DNA from 4 places in the Bacillus sp. AFS053548 genome. Region 1 is predicted to be linked to each of the others. Evidence: riboswitches for the same ligand, from Rfam matches in the RefSeq annotation. Region 1 holds a riboswitch; each other region holds the start of a gene.
The links. A riboswitch is a leader RNA that binds a small molecule or an ion and turns the genes downstream of it on or off. The one in region 1 is predicted to bind S-adenosylmethionine.
Positions count from the first base shown of each region.

Region 1 (5,561 bases):
CATGTCATCTCAACATTATTATTAAACTTATTATCAGTTGCTGCGGTGATTCTTATTTCTTTTATCATGGGATTTCGTCCTCACGCTGATTTTGTGGAGTGGCTATTAGCAGTTGGTATGTTCCTGCTTACCGTATTTTCTTTCACTTGGATTGCAGTAGCATGTGGTTTAATGTCAAAATCGTATGAAGGTGCAAGCGTGTTCTCTTATCTACTTATGGGCTTAATGTTTGTAAGTTCTGCCTTTGTTCCGACGAATAATATGGGTAGCAAGCTTCGAGCTTTTGCCGAACATCAGCCAATGACACCAATTGCCGAAAGTGTCCGTTCCCTTTTGGCTGGGCAGCCGGATTATGGTGCGATTGTAACAGCGTTGTTCTGGCTAGTTGGAATTGGGATTTTGTTTTATGTGATTTCAATGAAGGTATATAAAAAACGTATGAAATAAAATGGCGAAGTACAGGGTGAGGAGGAATTCTTTCAGTCTGTACTTTTTCTGGGTTTACATTGTATTTATGAAATTAAAAAAGAGAAACCTTAGTTTCTCTAAAAAAATACTTATTACAATTTTTTATAAAAGTCTTTTATTATCGACTTTTTAATCCTTTGAAATACAGTTATTTTTTATTTTTACAATGTGATTCGTACTTTTATTCCTATTATGGAGAAACAAGGTTATGGAAGAATTATTAATATTTCTTCAGAATATGGAGCGATGAGTGAAATGGCATATCCAGAAGTAGGAGCTTATAAGCTATCTAAGCTTGCCCTAAATGGATTGACAAGATTGTTAGCTGCAGAAATCAAAGGAGATATCAATATAAATGCCGTCGATTCGGGATGGGTAAGTACTGATATGGGTGGACTATCTGCACCAAGAACTCCTGAGCAAGCTGCTAAGTCTATTATTTGGTTAGCGACAATTGGAAATGATGGACCAAATGGAGGATTTTTTAGAGATGGAGAAAGCATTGATTGGTAACGATCTATCTCAGAAATGACACATATTGAAAAAGTAGTACATTATTCGATATTCGGAAAATGCACTTCTTTTCAATATATTGCATTCTTCTTCCGCAGATAAACAAAATAAAACATAACACGATTAAATTACTTACCGGAGAAAGGGCATTTACTCTTTATTTTTTAAAAAAAGTGTCAATAAAATTAAATTAATAAAGATTATAAAAACTAAATAAAACAGATTTTGTACTAAATATTTTATATTATAAAAAGCTTGTCCCATATCATCTTTACCAAATGGGTAGGTTGATTCTAATATACTAGGAATCTTTAAACTTCCAATAAGTATAATCAACATTAAAAATAAAAATAAGTAGTTTTTTTCATTTTTAATAAACTCAATAATTATTTATAAGTATACGTTTTTTTATATTCCACTCCATAAGATTTTTTAGCCGTACCTGTCCCTTCTAAACTCCAATAAATTGAGTACCAAGGTATCTTTAGAACATCATATTTTTTAGTCTTAAATACTGGGTATGCTTTTAAAGCCAATTTAGCAACCTTTTTACAATTTACTGTATTAGGGACTGTTACTGAACTTTAAATTGAAACGGATTCACTTTTGGTAACATCCCAACCTAAAGAGGCTGTTAATGCTGAATTACTAGCACCATAGCTAGAACTGATTGTAGTTGCTACACTTTTAGTTTGTGAGATTCCAATCGTTACGCCTGGCTCACCGATTGCAGTGGCAATAGCACTGGATCCTGTAACATCACTACCATTACGAATGTTGTTAACTTTATACATATTAACTCCAAGTCTAGCTTTTGGTTTAATATCATCATAGGGAACATGATCTTCTAATAGTTCAGAAGCATTTAAAAAAATTAAAGATTCTAATTCAGGATTTGCTAAAAATTCATCGATTATAGCTTTCTGCTCGCTATTAGTCATAGAATCATCTACTACTAACAAATATTCTTCCTCATTGTAATTTTTAAAGATATCACAATTATTAAGACTTTCCTCATTTGCAAATACCGGTTTTACAAAACTAAAAGCTAATAGCAGTACCAAAAATGAGTAAAAATATTTTTTCACATACTTTCTCCTTTTTCGATTACTAAAATTTAATTAAATTTTAACAAAATAATATGTTAAAAAATAAAAAAAGTGTGACAATATCTCGAATCTTAAAGGCGATAAAAATATGATAACTATATTACACTTTTTTACTACTTTAGTACGTAAATAAGTAAAACAGATTACAAAAAGTCCAAGAGGTTTTAGAGTAAAGACCTAACGGAGAATTTTTTAGAGATGGAGAAAGAATTGCAATAAGATTGCACCAATAAACTAAAAAAAGTCCACCTAATTTTATAGGTGGACAATTTTTTTAATGTTGTTGTTGTTTTGTTTCAAAGTGAAGTGGTGCTGGAACTAACCAACCTTTTGTTTTCATGATTTGTAGTAGTGCCGCACCATCTTTAAAGTAAACTTGCAGATAAAAAGAAATGTAGACGTTCATATAAAGGTAAAAGGATTTATTGAGGAGTCCAAAAAATCATTACATCAAAATAGAGAATTGAAAAAGTATGAGAAAGATGCATCAAAATTTATGAGCTCAAGAATTTCGAGTAAAATCAGAAGTGAAACTAAAGGGAACTGGTACTATGTTAACTTTGGTTTAATGTTAATTAAATAATTATAAAATTTCATTTTTTCTAATAAATATAACGATGAAAAGCGCTATCTTAACAAAAATGTTTAATTTCCATTATTGACAATCTGTTTACTAGGATTTATGATTCAGTTAATGAAATTACATAACACAAACTTATCGAGAGTGACCGAGGGATCAGGCCCTATGACGTCCGGCAACCTCCTTATTAAGGAACGGTGCCACTTCCTGCAGAATGAAATCATTCTGATAGATAAGTCGAAAACAATTGTTTCCGATGCCTCTTTCTGAATGAAAGAGGCTCTTTTTATTTTCTTATTTAAGTTTAAATGAAAACCCAACTTAACCAATATGAAAACTAGACGATTTGAAAAATAAAGGGGAGAATAGAAATGAAATATGGTTTTTGGTTACCGATTTTTGGAGGCTGGTTACGGAATGTGGATGACGAAAGAATGCCACCAACATTTGAATATGCTAAAGAGGTCATTCAATCAGCTGAAAAATGGGGATACTCGACTACTTTAATTGCTGAATTATATTTAAACGATATTAAAGGTCCAGAGCATGATTCACTTGAAGCTTGGTCAACAGCAGCGGCACTTGCTGCAGTGACGGAAAAAATCGAAATTATGACCGCGATTCGTCCAGGTTTTCATAATCCTGCAGTAACAGCAAAAATGGCCGCAAATATAGATCGAATCAGTAACGGTCGTTTTACCCTAAACGTCGTTTCTGCATGGTGGGCAGAAGAAGCTCGTCAATATGGCGGTATTTTTACAGAACATGATGAGCGTTATGCTCGTACAGAGGAGTTTATTGATGTCCTAAAAGGCTTATGGACAGAAGAAACGTTCAATTATTCTGGAAAATTTTACGACTTAAAGGATACAAGGCTTGCTCCAAAACCTGTACAAAGACCAAACCCTATTCTTTATGCAGGTGGTGAAAGTGATAAAGGTAAGCAAACCATTGTAGAAAAGTGTGACGCATATGTGATGCACGGTGGAACAGTTGAAGAAATTAATCAGAAAGTAACAGATATGAAGGTACGCCGTGAACAAACTGGCAATGCACCTTTAAGTTCTTTCGGTATGGCCGCTTATGTTATTTGTAGAGATACAGAAGAAGAGGCTTTGGCTGAGTTAGAAAAAATTACGACAGTGAAAGATTCTAGCGGTTATGCTGGCTTTAAAGACTTCACGACAAAATCACAATTAGAGCAGCAAATTCAATTACAAGATTACTCAGTTTCAAATCGTGGTCTTAGACCAAATCTAGTAGGGACACCAGAGCAAATTGCAGATCGAATATTTCAATATGAAGAAGCTGGCTTAGACTTATTATTATTGCAATTTTCACCTCAACTAGAGGAAATGAAACGATTTTCAAAGCAAGTTATGCCATTAGTAGAACAAAAACGTAGTTTAATAAAAAACTAGAATGGGGACATAAAAATGAGCAAAGTATATGTAATACATGAAAATAGTGAATGGACAATCCATTTAACAAAAAGATTAGAGGAGCTTGGTGTTCCATTTGAAGAATGGCATTTAGACGAAGGTACAGTAGATTTATCAACAGTACCACCAGAAGGGATTTTTTATAGTCGAATGAGTGCTTCTTCTCATACACGTGATCATCGTTTTGCAGCTGAATTTACTGGGCAAGTATTAGCTTGGCTTGAAGCACATGGCCGTACGGTTTTGAATGGTACCAATGCCCTAAAGCTAGAAGTTAGTAAGGTTTTACAATACTTAGAGCTAGAAAAGTATGGTGTGAAGACTCCTAAAACAATCGCAGCAGTTGGAAAACAAAACATTATTAAAGCAGCTAATAGCTTTGCTGGACAGTCATTTATTACGAAGCATAATCGTGCCGGTAAAGGGTTAGGTGTCCAGTTATTCCATAGTGTTGATGCTTTAAAAGCTTATGTCGATGGACCGACATTTGAAGAACCAGTCGATGGTATTACACTTATTCAACAATACATCAAATCACCTGAAAGCTACATCACTCGTTGCGAGTTTGTTGGCGGAAACTTTGTTTATGCTGTTAAAGTAGATACTTCGGAAGGGTTTGAACTATGCCCAGCTGATGCGTGCCAAATTGGTGATTTATTCTGCCCAGTAGGTGAAGAAGTAGAAGAGAAGCCTAAATTCCAAATTGTTGAAGGTTTTGACGACGAAATTTTAGAGAAATATAAAGAAGTTCTAGTTAAAAATAGTATTCAAGTTGCTGGAATCGAATTTATTAGAAATGCTGAAGGTGTTATTTATACTTATGATATTAATACAAATACCAACTATAACTCAGATGCGGAAGTAATAGCTGGAAAATACGGAATGCTTGAAGTAGCATTATTTTTAAAGAAGACATTGGAAGAAAAATACTCTACAGCAACGGCTTAAGTAGAACTATTTAGAATAACCTTAAAAAGCTCAAACCTAAACATAACAAAGGTTTGGGCTTTTTTGTGGTCAGTTTGTTAAACTTTTTCTGGAACTTAGAGTATTAGGCAATTATTTAAGAGGAATATGCTAACAATCAAAAATAATATATTGATAATATTAGATTGTAAGTTTTAAATTTTGAGGCTAAAAAAGGTCAAATGAATTCGTACCACTTGATTTTTAAAATTCAAAAGGAGGATACAAATGAAAAAGACTTTTTATTTAATGCGACATGGACAAACATTATTTAATAAAAGAAGGAAGATTCAAGGATGGTGTGATTCACCACTTACGGAATTAGGAATTAGACAAGCTGAAACTGCTGCAAAGTATTTTAAAGAAAACAATATTATTTTCGACCAGGCCTATTGTTCAACTTCCGAAAGAGCAAGTGATACGTTAGAAATTGTAACGAATTTACCTTATACAAGATTAAAAGGATTAAAGGAATGGAACTTT
Region 1 is NZ_NUHI01000009.1:36,353-41,913, reverse strand. Features, by position in the region: gene CN946_RS05915 (ABC transporter permease) at 1-447, shown strand, start outside; partial or broken gene CN946_RS05910 (SDR family NAD(P)-dependent oxidoreductase) at 628-981, shown strand; gene CN946_RS05905 (hypothetical protein) at 1,566-1,943, opposite strand; SAM riboswitch class I at 2,803-2,909, shown strand; gene CN946_RS05900 (LLM class flavin-dependent oxidoreductase) at 3,042-4,091, shown strand; gene CN946_RS05895 (ATP-grasp domain-containing protein) at 4,107-5,060, shown strand; gene CN946_RS05890 (histidine phosphatase family protein) at 5,307-5,561, shown strand, end outside.

Region 2 (5,561 bases), on a different contig from region 1:
AAACGATTACATTATCAAAATTATATTCAATTGACAAAGATCCAATCTTTCAAGGGAAAAGAGATATTATATCAGGAATGTGGATTGGTACAGCTGGTCAATTATCTGTAGCTTTTTATGTTTCTAAGCAATTGTTCACTTCAGATAAGAAAAATTTACTTGAGTTACAAAGAAAAATCGTGCTCTCTGATTCAATTCAATTAGTTGGGAACGCATTGGCACTTATTGGTGCAGCTGAGGTAATTCAAGAGGAAATTGGCGATGGGGAAATATTCCTTTCATAGTCATATAAATATAAAATCATTTTTTCTACTTAAAAATTCACATTTAATGTACGCTTCTTCAAAATGCAAAATAAATAAATATAAAATAAATAAATCCCACAGAAATTCCATTGTGGGATTTTAGTTTATAATTTTTTCGTGTTTCTAGGATAGATTCTCCAATTTAATTAATTGTTTTCCCTATTCCCTGCACTTCTTGTTTTTCTCCTACTCCTGCATTTAATGCTTTTTGGAAGCTTGCAATCAAGTCTTCAATATCTTCTAGACCAACGGACACTCTTATTAATGTATCTTTAACGCCTAATCTTTCACGAACATCGAGCGGTATTGCAGCATGAGACATCTTTACAGGATAGGAAACAATTGTTTCAACTCCACCTAGTGAAACTGCAACAGCAACGTTTTCGACTGATTGTAGGAAACTTGTTGTTTGTTCAATCGTTTTTAGTGTAAATGAAAGGACTGCTCCTCCTCCAGTAGCTTGCTCAAAATGAACATCATGACCAGGATGATCTTTTAGTCCAGGATAATATACATCCTCAACTTCTTCTTGTTCTAAAAGCCAGTTTGCTAATTTTGATGCAGTTTGTTCAAATGCATCCATACGAACTTTTAAGGTCTTTAATCCTCTTAATGTTAGCCAACAGTCTTGTGGACCTAAAATAGCACCGAATGAATTTTGGATCGTGTATAAATCATTTGCAAGTTCTTCCGAATTTACGACCGCTAACCCTCCGATTACATCGCTATGACCGGCAATAAATTTTGTTGCACTATGAACGACAATATCAGCTCCTAAATCTAATGGTCTTTGTAAATAAGGTGATAAAAAACTATTATCTACAATGACAAGTATGTCATTTTCTTTTGCAATTTTTATTGCACTACTTAAATCAGTAATTTTCAAAAGAGGGTTTGACGGTGTTTCTAAATAAAGTCCTTTTGTATTAGGCTTTATTCCGGCTTTAATCTCTTGTAAATTCGAAGCGTCAACAAAAGTAAAATCGATTCCGAAACGATTTAATACTTTTGTCGCTATTCTAAATGTTCCTCCATACACATCTTCACAAATGACTATATGATCTCCAGCTGAGAACAAAGACAATACTGATGAAATTGCAGCCATCCCAGATGAAAACGCAAAACCACGCACACCATTTTCTAATTTTGCAATTGTATTTTCTAATGCTTCTCTTGTTGGGTTTCCACTTCTTGCATAATCGTACTTACCAAAATTCTCTATATCAAATTGATGAAATGTTGAAGTTTGATAAATCGGAATACTTAATGCGCCTGTTGCCTGATCTATTTCATTTCCGTTATGAATTAATTTCGTTCCAAATTGCATTCTCATCACCCCAATGCATTTTCTAAGTCATTTAATAAATCATCAATATGTTCAATACCAACAGATAATCGAAGTGTATGGTCATCTAGACCAAGCTTTCTTTTAAATTCCTCTGGCATTTCTGAATGAGTTTGCGTATGTGGATACGTAATTAATGATTCAACTCCACCTAAACTTTCTGCGAATGTAATGACTTTTACGGTTCCTAGAACCTGTTCAACCAAACTTAAATCTTTCACTTTAAATGAAATCATTGCACCAAATCCAGTTGCTTGTTCTTTAATAATTGAATACCCTTTATGCGATGGTAACCCTACATAATACACTTCAGTAACATTTGGATGATTTTCTAAAAATTTCGCAAGTACAATCGCATTTTTTTGACTGTATTCCATACGTAAATGTAATGTTTTAATTCCTCTTAGGATTAACCAAGAGTCAAATGGAGCTAATGTTGCACCTGTTGATTTTTGATAATAACGAATTCGTTCATTCGTATATTCTGAATTTGTCACGACAAAACCAGCAAGTGTATCATTATGGCCACCTAAATACTTTGTTCCACTATGAACAACAACATCTGCCCCTAATTCAATTGGTCTAAAGAAATAAGGTGTTAAAAATGTATTATCAACGATCACAATAATATCTCGTTCTTTTGCAATCTCTACTACTCTTTTTAAATCTGTTACTTTCATCATTGGATTTGATGGTGTTTCAATAAAAATTCCTTTTGTGTTCGGTTTAAGTGCATCAAGAATATTTTCAATTTCAGTCGTATCAACAAAATTATGCTCTAGTCCATATGGCGAATAAATTTCTTCGAATAAACGATATGTACCACCATATAAATCATCTGAAACAATTAGGTGGTCACCTTTTTTAAATAAGCTTAATACTGCAGTAACGGCTGCATTACCTGTTGAAAATGCAACACCATAATTTGCACTTTCTAATTTAGCCACAGTATTTTCGACTTCTTCTCGAGTTGGATTTTGTAATCTTGCATAATCATATCCAGTCGATTGATGAAGTCCTGCATGCTTAAATGTAGCAGATTGATAAATTGGATAACTAATCGCACCAGTTAATGGATCATAACCTTTGCTTCCATGTACAGCTACTGTTTCAATCGATTTTTTATTCGTGTTTAAAGCCTCTTTTGTGTTAGTCATTATAAATCCCCCATTTTAGTCAATTAAAAAACCACTTCTTAAAAAATAAGAAGTGGTTATGTCCGCAAAATATACATATCGCTCTTATCTTCCAGGTTTTTCACCTGCAGGATTTAGCACTTTCTAGTTTTCACTAGAGTTGCCGGGTTTCGTCGGGCCAGTCCCTCCACCGCTCTTGATAAGATTATTAAATTATATTCATAAGTATATTAAAAACTCTGATAATTATCAATCATTTTTTTTCGTTATTTCATTATTGGCTTTTCATTTCCATTCAACAGGTAATAAACTTTGATAAAGTGTGCTCTTATATCGATCATCAATTAGTAATAAAGTCCCTTCATCTGATTCAGAGCGAATAACTCTTCCACCCGCTTGCATTACTTTATTCATACCCGGAAAGACATATGCATAATAATACCCATTTTTTCCAACCGAATTAAAATGCTCCTTTAAAATATTTCTTTCTAAACAAATCTGCGGCAATCCTACACCAACTACTACGACACCATTTAATCGATCACCCTTTAAATCGATCCCTTCAGAAAATATTCCACCTAACACAGCAAAGCCAACTAACGTTTCCTCATTTAAACTATCAAACATTAAAAGGAACTCTTCTCGTTCAATTTCAGACATACCATTTTCTTGAACGATTGTTTTTATGTTAGGGTATTTTTCTTTAAATAAATCAACACTTTGAATTAAATATTGATATGACGGATAAAAGACTAAATAATTACCTTTTCTTTTCGTAATTTCTTTATAAACCGAATCAATTAATCTTTCTAAATTTCTTTCACGATCTTGGTATCGAGTTGATAGAGGGTCAATTGTTATTTCCAGTTGCTCCCTATGAAAAGGAGAATCGATTGAAATTGTATAATCGCGACTTTGATCACCAAGCATATCTTGAAAATATTGTATTGGAGTTAAAGTAGCTGAGAAATAAATAATTGAGCGAAATCTTTTTATAACGTCATTTACTACTTTAGATGGATCAAGGCAAAATAATTTTAAATGAACTTCACTTTTATAAAGTTCATAATAGCATACATAATTTTCATCAAAAAACTCTGCGATTTTGACGAAGTTGAGTGACTCAAAATAAGTATCAAGAAGAAGTTGTTTATTTTCGTCCTCTTCCATTTCCTGTAATTTTATTTCGACGATTTCATTAAATGTATGTAGAAGTTCCAATAAATCCTCATCAATTTCCTTTGAAACTGGGGTTACAACGTCCTTCCATTTCTTTCTTAATTCAATAAATCGCTTATTTATTTCATTTATTATGGCATAAAGTTCATCTTTTAAATTTTTATATCTATTTTTCAACTCTAAAAATTTAGATTTGAATAGACTTGCAGAATACATTTCTCTTGCACGATCAACAAGATTATGAGCTTCATCAATTAATAAAACTGAACTTCGTTTATGTTCATCAAATAATCGTTTTAACGATACTCGTGGATCAAAAATATAATTTACATCACAAATAATAGCATCTGAAGAATTTAATAAATCTAATGAGTATTCAAAAGGACAGACTGTATGTTTCCGTGCATATTCTTCTATTTTCTCCCTAGTTAGCGCTTTTTCTGATGAAAGAATATCAAGAACAGCCTCATTTATCCGGTCATAATAACCATTGGCAAATTCACAATATTCTTTCTGACACATCGTCTTTTCTTTAAAACAGATTTTATCTTTTGCTGTAATCGTCGTACACTTCATACAAAGTCCTTGATCTGTCATGCGCTTAAACGCTTCTTCAGCAACAGTCCTAGTAATCGTCTTAGAAGTTAAGTAAAACATTCGATTTATACTATTCTCACCTATACTTTTAACAGTTGGAAAAATAGTAGAAACTGTTTTTCCTATTCCGGTTGGTGCAACTGCAAATAAATTATTACCTTCCTGAATCGTTTGATATACCGCACCAGCTAACTTTCTTTGACCTTTTCTGAAAGAAGGAAAAGGAAAATTTAATTCTTTTATTGTCTCATTCCTTAACTCAATATGATCGTATTTCCATTTTGCAAAAGGATAATAAATTTCTAGCATTTTGTATAAGTAATTTGTTAATTCATCCTTTGTAAACAAATGATCAAAGCTTATTTTTTGCTCAGTTAAAATATTAATATATGTAAGTCTAAGTGTAATCGTATCAAGCTGTAATTCTTCACAAATAAAATATCCATAAACTTTTGCTTGAGCCCAATGAACTGGATGTGAATTTTCATTTATTTCATTCAAATCTTTCATTGTTGATTTAATTTCTTCTATTATATATTGATCATCCTTAAGTAATAGTCCATCACAACGGCCTTCTATTTGAAACATCAATTGATCCAATGATATGGTGCCGGATATAGGTCGTTCTTTTACGTCCAGTTCACCATATTCTCTTTGGATTTTTTGGTGTGCCTTTGTTCCTTCAATTAATGAAACCGAACTTTTATATGTTACATTGATACTTCCCGCCGTATGAGCATACTCAACTAGCGTTCGAACTGAAACCTTTATACAATTCTCCAAGTGAGTACCCTCCTTTTTTACATTTTATCATAATTCTTCTTTCTTGATTAAGAATGAAATGTACCAATAAAAAAGTTCAAGTTAAAATAACTTGAACTTTAGAGATCAGAATGCACTATTCAACTAGCAATATAAAACTTGAATATTATATTTTCTGTAAAATTGTAATAATCTCTCCACGTCATCTTTTATTGCTTCTAGTGGTATTACAATGGC
Region 2 is NZ_NUHI01000026.1:12,156-17,716, forward strand. Features, by position in the region: gene CN946_RS13570 (hypothetical protein) at 1-284, shown strand, start outside; gene CN946_RS13575 (trans-sulfuration enzyme family protein) at 448-1,632, opposite strand; gene CN946_RS13580 (trans-sulfuration enzyme family protein) at 1,638-2,807, opposite strand; SAM riboswitch class I at 2,889-2,992, opposite strand; gene CN946_RS13585 (ATP-dependent DNA helicase) at 3,072-5,345, opposite strand; gene CN946_RS13590 (YcxB family protein) at 5,469-5,561, opposite strand, start outside.
Region 2: linked by a shared signal. The riboswitch ahead of CN946_RS13580 (trans-sulfuration enzyme family protein) and the one ahead of CN946_RS05900 (LLM class flavin-dependent oxidoreductase) in region 1 are both predicted to bind S-adenosylmethionine.

Region 3 (5,561 bases), on a different contig from region 1:
AAGTGAACTTTATCATATGTTTTTACTAATTCACCAGTACTGTTAATAACAATTAACGTATTCGTTACACCTTTTTCTCTTGCAATTGGGAACGAACCAGCAATCAAAATTACGTTTTTTGATTTTGCGATTGACTGAAGTTCAGAAATAACCGCTTCTTGTTCATCTGTGTGCAAACCAATTTCTTCCAGACAATAGCCTGTTGTCCATAATTCCGGTAATACGATTATACGGACATTTTCTTTAACAGCTTCGTTTATTTGAGTTTTCATTTTCTCTAAATTAGACTTTGATTCACCTAAAATAACGTCAGATTGAATACACGCAATTTTAATCACAATTTATTCACCCTATTCTAAATTTTATAGACATTTTTAAATCGAGCATATATGATGGTGAAAGTTATTGCAACAGTCGTTCATGAAAATCATTCGATTAAGAAACGATCTATTCAAATTAATTTTATTATATTTTTGGAGTGATTAACTTGAATCATAGTAAACTATTAAACAATTTACCAAAACAATTTTTTGCTTCACTAGTCCAAAAAGTGAATCAGTCAATAAGTAATGGTCATGATGTAATTAATCTTGGTCAAGGAAATCCTGATCAACCTACACCCGACCATATTATAAAAGCATTACAAAAGTCTGTTGAAAACCCTTTAACTCATCGTTATTCTCCGTTTAGAGGAATGAGCTCTCTTAAAAATGCTGTTGTAGAATTTTATAAACGAGAGTATGATGTTGATTTAGACCCAGAGGAAGAAGTAGCTATCTTATTCGGTGGAAAAGCTGGATTAGTTGAGCTACCACTTTGTTTATGTGACGCAGGGGATACAATTTTAGTTCCTGACCCAGGCTATCCAGACTATTTATCGGGTATATCTCTTTCAAAAACAGTCCCATATATGCTTCCATTACTTGAAGAAAATCAATTTTTACCAGATTATAAATCAATTCCTCAGGATGTTTTAGGTGCTAGTAAAATATTATTTATCAATTATCCAAATAATCCCACAGGTGCTATAGCAACTGAAGAATTTTTTAAAGAAACAGTTGAGCTTGCAAAAAATAATCAGATTACAGTTTGTCATGATTTTGCTTACGGCGCATTTGGTTTTGACGGCAAAAAACCTTTAAGTTATCTTCAAACGCCTGGGGCAAAGGAGTGCGGGATTGAAATTTATACCCTTTCTAAAACGTATAATATGGCTGGTTGGAGAATTGGTTTTGCAGTTGGAAATAAAGAGGTTATTTCTGCAATTAATCTATTACAGGATCATCTTTACGTTAGCATCTTCCCTGCTGTTCAAGAAGCTGCCGCTGTTGCGCTTACTGAATCTCAAGAAAGTGTCAAACAACTATTGGCACTTTATGAAGAACGTAGAAATGTATTTATTAGCGGCTGTCACGAAATTGGATGGGAAGTAACTGCACCAGCAGGCTCGTTTTTTGCATGGTTAAAAATTCCATCTGGTTTTACTTCACAGGAATTTGCTGATCTATTACTTGAAAAGGCTCATATCGCAGTCGCTCCAGGAAATGGATTTGGAGAATATGGTGAAGGTTATGTAAGAGTCGGGCTATTATCAGATGCTGATCGATTGAAGGAAGCAGTTGCTAGATTAAAAGAGATTGAAATATTTTCAAAATTTAATGTTTGACAATTGCGATTGTTCATGAAATAATGCGATTAGATTAAGAATTCAAAATTAAATATTACTTTATTCAGAGTAGGTGGAGGGACCGAGCCCGATGAAACCCGGCAACCGGCTAGTTAACTAGTACGGTGCTAATTCTCGCAGCATTTGCTGACAGATAAGGTGTAGGTAAACCTCTCCTTAGTGGAGAGGTTTTTTGTTTGATTAAAACTTTTTGGAGGTTTTGAGATGAGTGGAGTAATAGCAACTTACCAAGTTTATGATAAAAATCATCATTTAGAAAAAAAGGCAGAGTCAATCGCACTAGGTTTAACGGTTGGTTCTTGGACGTCTTTACCTCAAAATGATCAAATACAATTACAAAAGCATAAAGGCAAAGTTCTTTCAGTTCATGAATTAGATTGCGAAGAGAATATCGTTAACTTTTTAGGGTATAAACCGACAAAAGGGATTATTGAAATCTATTATCCTAGCTTAAATTTTTCAGCTGATCTTCCAGCTATTTTAACAACCGTTTTCGGTAAGCTATCCCTTGATGGTGAAATTAAACTAATTGATTTAAATTTTACTGACGACATTTTAAATCTTTTTCCGGGTCCAAAATTTGGTATTAAAGGCATTCGAGAGAAATTGGATGTATATGATCGACCTTTATTAATGAGCATTTTCAAATCAATTATCGGCAGAGATATTAGATACATTTCAGAGGAATTAAAAAAGCAAGCTTTAGGTGGCGTTGATTTAATTAAAGATGACGAGATTCTTTTTGACACGATTACATCTATTACGGATCGCGTCACTCACGGAAAAAATATTTTGAACCAAGTTTATGAGAAAACAGGACACAAAACATTATATGCGGTGAATTTAACTGGCCGTACATATGATTTAAAAGAAAAAGCATTACGTGCTGCAGAAGCTGGTGCTGATGTGTTTTTATTAAATGTGTTCTCGTATGGAATTGATGTCCTTCAAGATTTGGCAGAAGATCCATCAATTAATATTCCAATTATGGCTCATCCTGCTGTATCGGGGGCGTTTACATCATCACCAATTTATGGAATTGACGCAGGATTATTACTAGGGAAACTTTTACGAATTGCTGGTGCAGATTTTAGTCTATTCCCTTCACCATATGGATCAGTTGCATTACAAAAAGAGACAGCTTTAAAAATCGCTGAAAATTTAACAGTATCAAATGGATTAAAAGAGACTTTCCCAGTCCCTTCTGCTGGAATTCACCCAGGACTAGTGCCTCAATTAATTCAAGATTTTGGAATTGAGCAAGTCATCAACGCTGGCGGCGGTGTTCATGGTCATCCGGATGGACCAATCGGTGGAGGTAATGCATTTAGAGAAGCAATTTCAGCAACATTGTCTGGAGTTGAGCTAAAAGACTACGCACTTCCAAATACATCACTACAAAAAGCATTACAACTTTGGGGGTAAACAACAATGGCAATAAAGATTTTTTGTGATTTTGATGGAACAATTACTGAGGGAGACAATATCGTTAATTTAATTAAAGAATTTGCTCCACCTTCAGTAAGTGAATTAACAAGTGAAGTATTAAATGGCAATATATCAATTCGAGAAGGCGTAGAGAAAATGTTTGCTACGATTCCTTCAACGAAAAAACAAGAAATGACCGATTTTGTAATTGATCGTACTGTCATTCGATATGGTTTTAGCGATTTTATTCAATTTGTAAGCGCTCAACAATATGAGTTAAAAGTTGTAAGTGGCGGACTAGATTTTTTCGTTCATCCAATTTTAGCGAATTATCTTCCATCTTCAGATATCTTATGTAATCGTACTGACTTTACAGGTCAAACTGTAAAAATTCATTGGGATCACTCTTGTGATGAAAACTGTACGAATGATTGTGGAATGTGTAAACCATCTGTTAAAAGAAAGTTTAGTGAATCAAATGATTTTATCATTGTCATTGGCGATTCAATTACTGACTTACAAATTGCAAAAGAAGCCAATTTAATTTTTGCTCGAGATTTCTTAAAAGATAAATGTGAAGAACTATCTTTACATTTCATTCCTTTTGAAAATTTCTATGATATTCGAGCTTCATTAGAGAAGGAGGTGTTAGTATGAAGGACTTTTTCAAGCATTATGATGAAATACGCGAAGTAAAAAAAGTACTAGCTGATCGAGATTGGTTTTTAGGAACTAGCGGAAATTTATCAATTAAAGTAAATGAGGAGCCTTTAAACTTTTTAGTTACAACTAGTGGTAAAGATAAAACTAAACATACTTATGACGATTTTTTACTCGTTAATGAATTTGACCAATCTGTTTGGGATGAATCAAAAAAACCTTCAGCTGAAGCCATTTTACATCGTCTAATTTATCAACACACTAATGCAAAATGCGTTCTTCATGTACACACTTTAGCAAATAACTTTATAACAAAGGATTTTCCATATCAAGATGAGTTATCTTTTTCTGGTATCGAAATTATTAAAGCATTAGGACTATGGGAAGAAAATGCAGAAATTACAATTCCAATTATAAAAAATTATGCGCATATCCCTACTCTTGCAAATGAATTTCTTCCACATATTAAGAATGATCATGGTGCTGTATTAATTCATAATCATGGTATAACAGTATGGGCCGAATCAGCATTTGAGGCTAAGAAACATTTAGAAGCTTATGAGTTTCTATTCCAATATGCATTGCAAGGTATACAAAAAAATACATTTATAAAGAACTAACTTGGAGGAATGAAGAATGGCAACAATTTGGGTAGAAAAAAAAGATTATCATATTACAAGTGATGTTGAAGTAAAAGCATATTTAGAAGAACAAGGTGTAATTTACGAAAATTGGAATATCGAACAATTACATAGTTCGTTACAAGAAAAGTTTAGTTTATCAGATGATGAAAAAGCAGCGATTCTTGAAACTTTTAAAGCTGAAATCGACAGTATTTCATCAAGACGTGGCTATTTAGCGAGTGATATTATTACTCTTTCAGAAGCAACTCCAAATCTTGACGAATTACTTAAAAACTTCAACCGTGAGCATCATCATACAGATGACGAAGTTCGCTTCATTGTTAGCGGTCACGGTACGTTTATTATCGAAGGAAATGAAGGATTTTTCCATGTTAATTTGAATCCTGGAGATTTAATTTCTGTACCACCAAATGTACGCCATTACTTCACGTTAGCAGAAGATCTTAAAGTAGTTGCTGTTCGATTGTTTGTTACTACTGAAGGCTGGGTACCGATTTACGAATAATTAGATAAAAACTAAATTGACTCATATCCACTTTAGGATGTGAGTCAATTAATTTTCTTCTTCATTGAAATGATCTTCTCGGTAATCGATATATAAAGACCCATCGGTTTGTACTTCAACAAAAAAAACTTCTGAAACCGATTTTATGCCTACCCTTTCGAGTTGAGACATTAACCATTTTTTATCCAAGTTTAAATTTGATAACGCATCTTCATTTATTTCCCCATCAGATACCACCGCTGTTGAAGTTGGAAATAATAATGTTTTTTTCCATGTTTTATTTTTCTTCGTTTTAACATCTTTTGTTTTCATTATAGATAGACTTCCATCAATTTCAAATATAGCGTATTCTACATCTTTTAACGAATAAATATTTTCATTACGTAGCATTCCTTGAAATTGTTCTGTATCTAATCTAGCTTTTTTTAATGCATTTTCCATTATTTTTCCTTGTCTAATTAAGATTATTGGCTCTCCAAGTATAAACTTTCGTGCAGTCTTAGATTTCAAACTTAAATAACCCATTATAATTGTTAAAACTGCCCAGCCAACTAATCCAATTATGCCATCCCCAACATCTAATGTTTTATCTGCCGAAATTGATGCAGCTATATTCCCTATTGTAATAGCCGTTATA
Region 3 is NZ_NUHI01000014.1:45,610-51,170, reverse strand. Features, by position in the region: gene CN946_RS07535 (carbon-nitrogen family hydrolase) at 1-335, opposite strand, end outside; gene CN946_RS07530 (aminotransferase class I/II-fold pyridoxal phosphate-dependent enzyme) at 482-1,666, shown strand; SAM riboswitch class I at 1,724-1,827, shown strand; gene CN946_RS07525 (2,3-diketo-5-methylthiopentyl-1-phosphate enolase) at 1,892-3,112, shown strand; gene CN946_RS07520 (2-hydroxy-3-keto-5-methylthiopentenyl-1-phosphate phosphatase) at 3,119-3,772, shown strand; gene CN946_RS07515 (methylthioribulose 1-phosphate dehydratase) at 3,769-4,395, shown strand; gene CN946_RS07510 (cupin domain-containing protein) at 4,412-4,924, shown strand; gene CN946_RS07505 (DUF421 domain-containing protein) at 4,973-5,561, opposite strand, start outside.
Region 3: linked by a shared signal. The riboswitch ahead of CN946_RS07525 (2,3-diketo-5-methylthiopentyl-1-phosphate enolase) and the one ahead of CN946_RS05900 (LLM class flavin-dependent oxidoreductase) in region 1 are both predicted to bind S-adenosylmethionine.

Region 4 (5,561 bases), on a different contig from region 1:
AATATTACGTGTTACATCGAAACCAGCTTCTACTAGAATTTTAGTATGTGTTTCAGATGCAAAAAATTCTTGATTACCAATTTCAGGTTTCTCATGAATTTTGTGGCTAATTTCAAGATAGACTTCCTTCGATTCCTCAATACTTTTCACAATTTGTTCTCTTTGTGTTTCAATTTTGACTGTCATTTAAACTTTTCTCCCTTCCATTCTTTTAAATAAGTATGAACTAGCTTTATAGATTTTTAATTTTATCAATTGAAATGACTACTGGAACTGTAGCACCTTTGTCACGTTTAATAATGTAATCATGAACTTCTTTTGATTGATAAGCCTTTACAATCTTTGCAAAGTCCTTGTCATTTTTATTCTTCGTACGAGATGCAATAACATTGATATACGGCATAGCTGCTTTATCATTAGGATCTTCTTTATAAAGTGGATCCTTTGCAGGGTCTAAGCCCGCTTGAACGGCGAATCCATTATTGATGATAGCCGCTGCCACATCATCCAATGATCTAGCTGTTTGCCCTGCAGCAATCGGTTTGATTTTTAGATGCTTAGGATTTTCTTTAATTTGTTCAATACTTCCTTTAGGATCAAAATTATCTACTAAACTAATTAACTTTGAAGATTGTAATAGTTTAAGTGCACGGCCTGCGTTCGTAACATCATTTGGTATTGTAATAGTTGCTCCATCTGGAATATCACTTAGCTTTTTAAATTTATGTGAGTAAATACCCATTGGCGCAATCACCGTCGAGCCAATCGCAGAAATATCTAAATTATGATCACCTTTAAATTGGTTCATATAAGTAATCGTTTGAAAAGCATTTAAATCAAGACTACTGTCATTAAGTGCTGTGTTAGGCTGAACATAATCTGAAAATGAAATAATTTTCAATTTAATGCCTTCACTTTTTACTTGTTTTTGTACAATATTCCAAAGTTCATAGTCATCACCGTTAATACCAATCTTAACTGTTCTCTCCTTTCCATTACCTGATGATGCATTAGAACCACATGCTGATAATACCGAAACCGTTAATAATAATGCTGCAAAAATAGTAAAAAACTTTTTCATCCTCTTTTCCTCCTTACGTATCTTGACCACGTATTTCCTAAACTTTGTATTATTTGAACTATGACTACTAGTAATACAACAGTAATGATAATAACCAATGTTTCAAAGCGCTGATAACCATATGTAATAGCTAAGTCACCTAATCCACCAGCACCAACAGCACCAGCTGCCGCAGTTGATCCAATCAATCCAATCGTTGCTGTTGTAAATGAAAGAATCAACGATGGAATCGCTTCAGGCAAAATAAACTTCACGATAATTTGAAACTTTGTTGCTCCCATTGAATAGGCTGTTTCCAGCACTCCCTTATCTACTTCTAGCATGGAGTTCTCAATCAATCTAGCCAAATAAGGTCCTACAAAGATCGAAAGCGGAACAATTGCTGCTACTACGCCAATGGACGTTCCCGTCAATAATCTAGTAAATGGAATAATGGCAACTAGCAAAATAATAAATGGTACAGATCGAACAATATTAATAATGGTATTTAACAACGTAAATAAAGGTTTGTTTTCCATTATATGACCTGGCCTTGTTACAACTAGGATAATACCTAGAGGCAATCCTATGATTGTGCCAAAAATAAATGACCCTAAAACAGTTAGAAATGTATCTTGAGTTGCCTGCAAAAACTGCGGCCAAAAGAATTCCCAATTAAGCTCCATTTAACTCAACCTCCCTTACTTCTATCCCCTTTTCCGAAATAAATTTAATAGCTTTTGCGCTTTCCTCTTTTGTTCCTTCTAGTGCCACAAGCAAATTCCCATAAGGTCTTTCTTGTAGCTCTGTGATCGATCCATAAAGAATATTTAAATGAATATCGAATTTTTTAAGAACCTCTGATAATAATGGATTGGCCGCCTTTTCACCTCGGAAGACTAATTGATAATATTTTCCCTTTGATAATGATTTCGATAACTTAGATGGCACCTCATTTTGTAATACTGTGTTAACAAAATTCTTTGTAATACTTTTTTGTGGATTCGTAAATACGTCGTAAACATTACCTTCTTCAACAATTTCACCATTATCAATGACGGCCACTTTATCACATAAATCACGAATTACACTCATTTCATGGGTAATAAGGAAAATTGTAAGATTATAGGATTTATTTACTTTCCTTAAAAGCTCTAATACATTCTTTGTTGTTTCGGGGTCCAATGCAGATGTAGCTTCATCACATAGTAGAAGATCTGGATCTGTTACGAGTGCCCTTGCTATTCCCACTCTTTGCTTTTGTCCTCCCGACAAGTGCCCCGGAAATACATCTTGCTTCCCTGTAAGTCCAACAAATTCAATTAATTCCATTACCTTTTCCTGAACATCCCGTTTCTTTTTTCCTTCAAGGTATAGCGGCATTGCTATATTATCAAACACCGTTTTGGCAGAAAGTAGATTAAAGTGTTGGAAGATGACACCAATTTTTCTACGTGTCTTACGTAACTCTTCATCTTTTAATGTCATTAGGTCCAATCCATCAATGAGAACTGATCCTTCTGTTGGCTCTTCAAGTCTATTTAAACAACGGATCAATGTACTTTTTCCTGCTCCGGAAAAACCAATGATTCCAAAGATTTCCCCTTTCTCAATTTTCATATTAATATTATTTAAAGCTTTAATTGGTGGCCTTCCAGGATAAACCTTCGAGACATTTTTAATCTCAATCAAATTCCTTCCCCCCATGCAAGTTATTCCAATCACAATAACCAAGTAAACACATTTGAAAACTAGGATTTATATCTATATTTCCCCCTTTTTCTCCTATGGCACCTCATCAAAAAACCCCCCTTCTTATCCAATAAGACAGATAAGAAGAGGGGTTATAATATATAAGCCACTTTACTTCTTATCTTTCAAATCGCTTGAACGATTTGCAGGAATTAGCACGGTATTTGTTACGAAACAACAAACCCGTTGCCGAGGTATCGCAGGGCCAGTCCCTCCACCTCTCTGGATAAGTAATAGAATTTATTAAGTTTTTAAATTATTGAGTTCATGTTATCTCTCTTTTTATAATCCGTCAAGAATTATTTTTAAATTTTTTAGTAAAAATTGTGTTTTGAAATAGCATTTTTTTTACGAGCACTGTTTGACGCAGGTCTCAGGTCCTTCATATTCAAATCAAAAAACCTATTTCACAAACCCTTTGGAATAGGTCTATATACTTATTTTTTTGTATTTTATTAGTATTTCATTGAAGAGAAGTACAAAAAAGCAGACTAGGCTTCGATAAAAGAAACCTGTCTGCATATTTGTATTGTGCCTACCATAATCCAGGCTTTACAACCATAAACCATAGCATAACCATCAAAAGAACGATGTAAATCCAGATAGAGCGACGAAGCTTCTGAATCAACATTCTATGGTCATAGGTTGGTTCACTGAATTTCCGAATGGTCGGTGAAAAAGCTCTAGCTAGGAAGAATAATGAGCTCACCAAAAGAAGAATAGTCATCACAATCCAAGATGTCTTCCACGACCAATGGCCCGCTAGTACCAACAATACCCCTGATCCAACCAGTACATGCCCAGCATGCTTTGCCAATCTGACAGCAAACCGGAATACATCCAAATAGCTCTGTTGTATCGCGGACTTTGTAGTATGCAGCTTTTTGAGTATCGGAATCAATACAAAAAAAGGACCAATTGATAAGATTACACTAGCAATATGTATGTAAAGAAGCAGTCTATACAGCATGTAAATTAATCTTGGATGAGACGGAACTCATGAACCCATACCCTCATTTTTGGCAGCCAAGGCATTCCAGGATGGATTGACAGGATCGATTGCTTATACTCTTCTACAGTCGAATAGCCTTCCTGCTTAGCATCCTCATCTGTCAATTCACCAAGGGCTTGAGAGTAAACTTTTTCAACAACATACTGATTATTTTGAAGGGTCATAACTTCCCCAACATCTGCATATCTTCCGTTTCGGCGAGTAGCAGTTTTTTGCCCTGCCAATACCTTTTCAACATCCTCTTGAAGCGTAACAAGGCGTTCAATCGTACATGTTTTTGGCGGTAAAGCGTTCGTTTCATTCTGATTTGTCATTTAAATCATTCTCCATTTCAATTTAATTTTGTAGTAAAGGCAATTAAAAAAAACGACTAGTTCCATTTTAATTAAATTAGTACAAAATAAGCAAATTTTATTTAAAAATATTGCAATAAGAAGCAGAGAAAAAGGACCTTACATGTAGCACCATAATAAAGACCAATAAAAAAACAGAAAAACTCCCAAAATAGTTTTTCTGTTTTTTTTTACAGTTAGTCCTCATTCAGCTAATCCATGATTTTATAATCGTAAACCAAATTTTCAAAGCAGTAAAACCGATTAATACTGCCAGAATCCCTCGTAAAACCTGTGTTTTTGTTTTTTTGCCTATTTTTGCACCTAATGGTGAAGCGATTAAGCTTGCAATAACAACAATAATAGTAGGCAATACTTCAACTTGACCAGTAGAGATTTTTCCGATCGTTACACCAATTGAAGAGATAAATGTTATGGCAAGTGAAGAAGCGATTGTCACACGAGTTGGTATTTTTAAGATTGTTAACATGATTGGTACTAACAGAAATGCTCCTCCTGCACCAACAATCCCTGCACTAGTGCCCACAACAAATGCTAGGCCTGCCGCAAGCCATACATTAATTGAAATTTGACCATCTGTTGACATCTCGACGTTTTTTCGAGGAATAAACATTAAAACGACCGCTATCATTGCTAAAATACCATAAACAAGGTTAATCCCATGTTCTGAAAGTAGATTTGAACCAAATCCACCAAGAAAACTTCCTATTAGTACACTTATTCCCATACTTAATATTACTTTTTTGTTTAAATAACCGCTTTTACGATAGCTTAATACTCCACCTAAAGTCGCAAATACTACTTGGACGGCACTTATACCTGAAACTTGATGTGGTGTGAAAGCAGCAAATCCTAATAATGGAGGAATAAATAGGAGCATTGGATAATTTATAATCGCTCCACCAATTCCTACCATTCCTGAAATAAAGGACCCAAAAAAACCAACTAAGAAAAGTACTAAAATTAAGGTCCACTCCATTTAAAGTCCTCCTATAATAGAAAAGGAGATGCGACTCTTAACTCTCCTTTTCCTATTAATCTATTAGCTTAACCTTTTTTAATCCAAAACTTTAAAACATTGTCTTCTTCGGTATAATTTAATAATTCGTGTCCACCTGATTTAGCCCAAGCTGCAAGGTCGTTTTTAGCACCTTTATCAGTGACATGAATTTCTAATACTTCTCCTACTTCAATCTCTGCAATTGCTTTTCTTGTTTTTACAATTGGAATTGGACATGCTAAGCCTTTTGCATCTAATAATTTTGTAGCTTCCATTCTATTCTCCTCCAAGTCTTATTATCGTACTGCACAGCGATTTGGACCAATTTCCATTTCTCTCTGTTTTTCTTCATTTAATTTAATTTTGCCCATATTAACTTCACGG
Region 4 is NZ_NUHI01000038.1:2,827-8,387, forward strand. Features, by position in the region: gene CN946_RS19390 (M20 family metallopeptidase) at 1-186, opposite strand, end outside; gene CN946_RS19395 (MetQ/NlpA family ABC transporter substrate-binding protein) at 233-1,081, opposite strand; gene CN946_RS19400 (methionine ABC transporter permease) at 1,078-1,746, opposite strand; gene CN946_RS19405 (methionine ABC transporter ATP-binding protein) at 1,736-2,752, opposite strand; SAM riboswitch class I at 2,928-3,045, opposite strand; gene CN946_RS23885 (hypothetical protein) at 3,348-3,782, opposite strand; gene CN946_RS19415 (ASCH domain-containing protein) at 3,788-4,138, opposite strand; gene CN946_RS19420 (sulfite exporter TauE/SafE family protein) at 4,365-5,156, opposite strand; gene CN946_RS19425 (sulfurtransferase TusA family protein) at 5,225-5,452, opposite strand; gene CN946_RS19430 (MBL fold metallo-hydrolase) at 5,474-5,561, opposite strand, start outside.
Region 4: linked by a shared signal. The riboswitch ahead of CN946_RS19405 (methionine ABC transporter ATP-binding protein) and the one ahead of CN946_RS05900 (LLM class flavin-dependent oxidoreductase) in region 1 are both predicted to bind S-adenosylmethionine.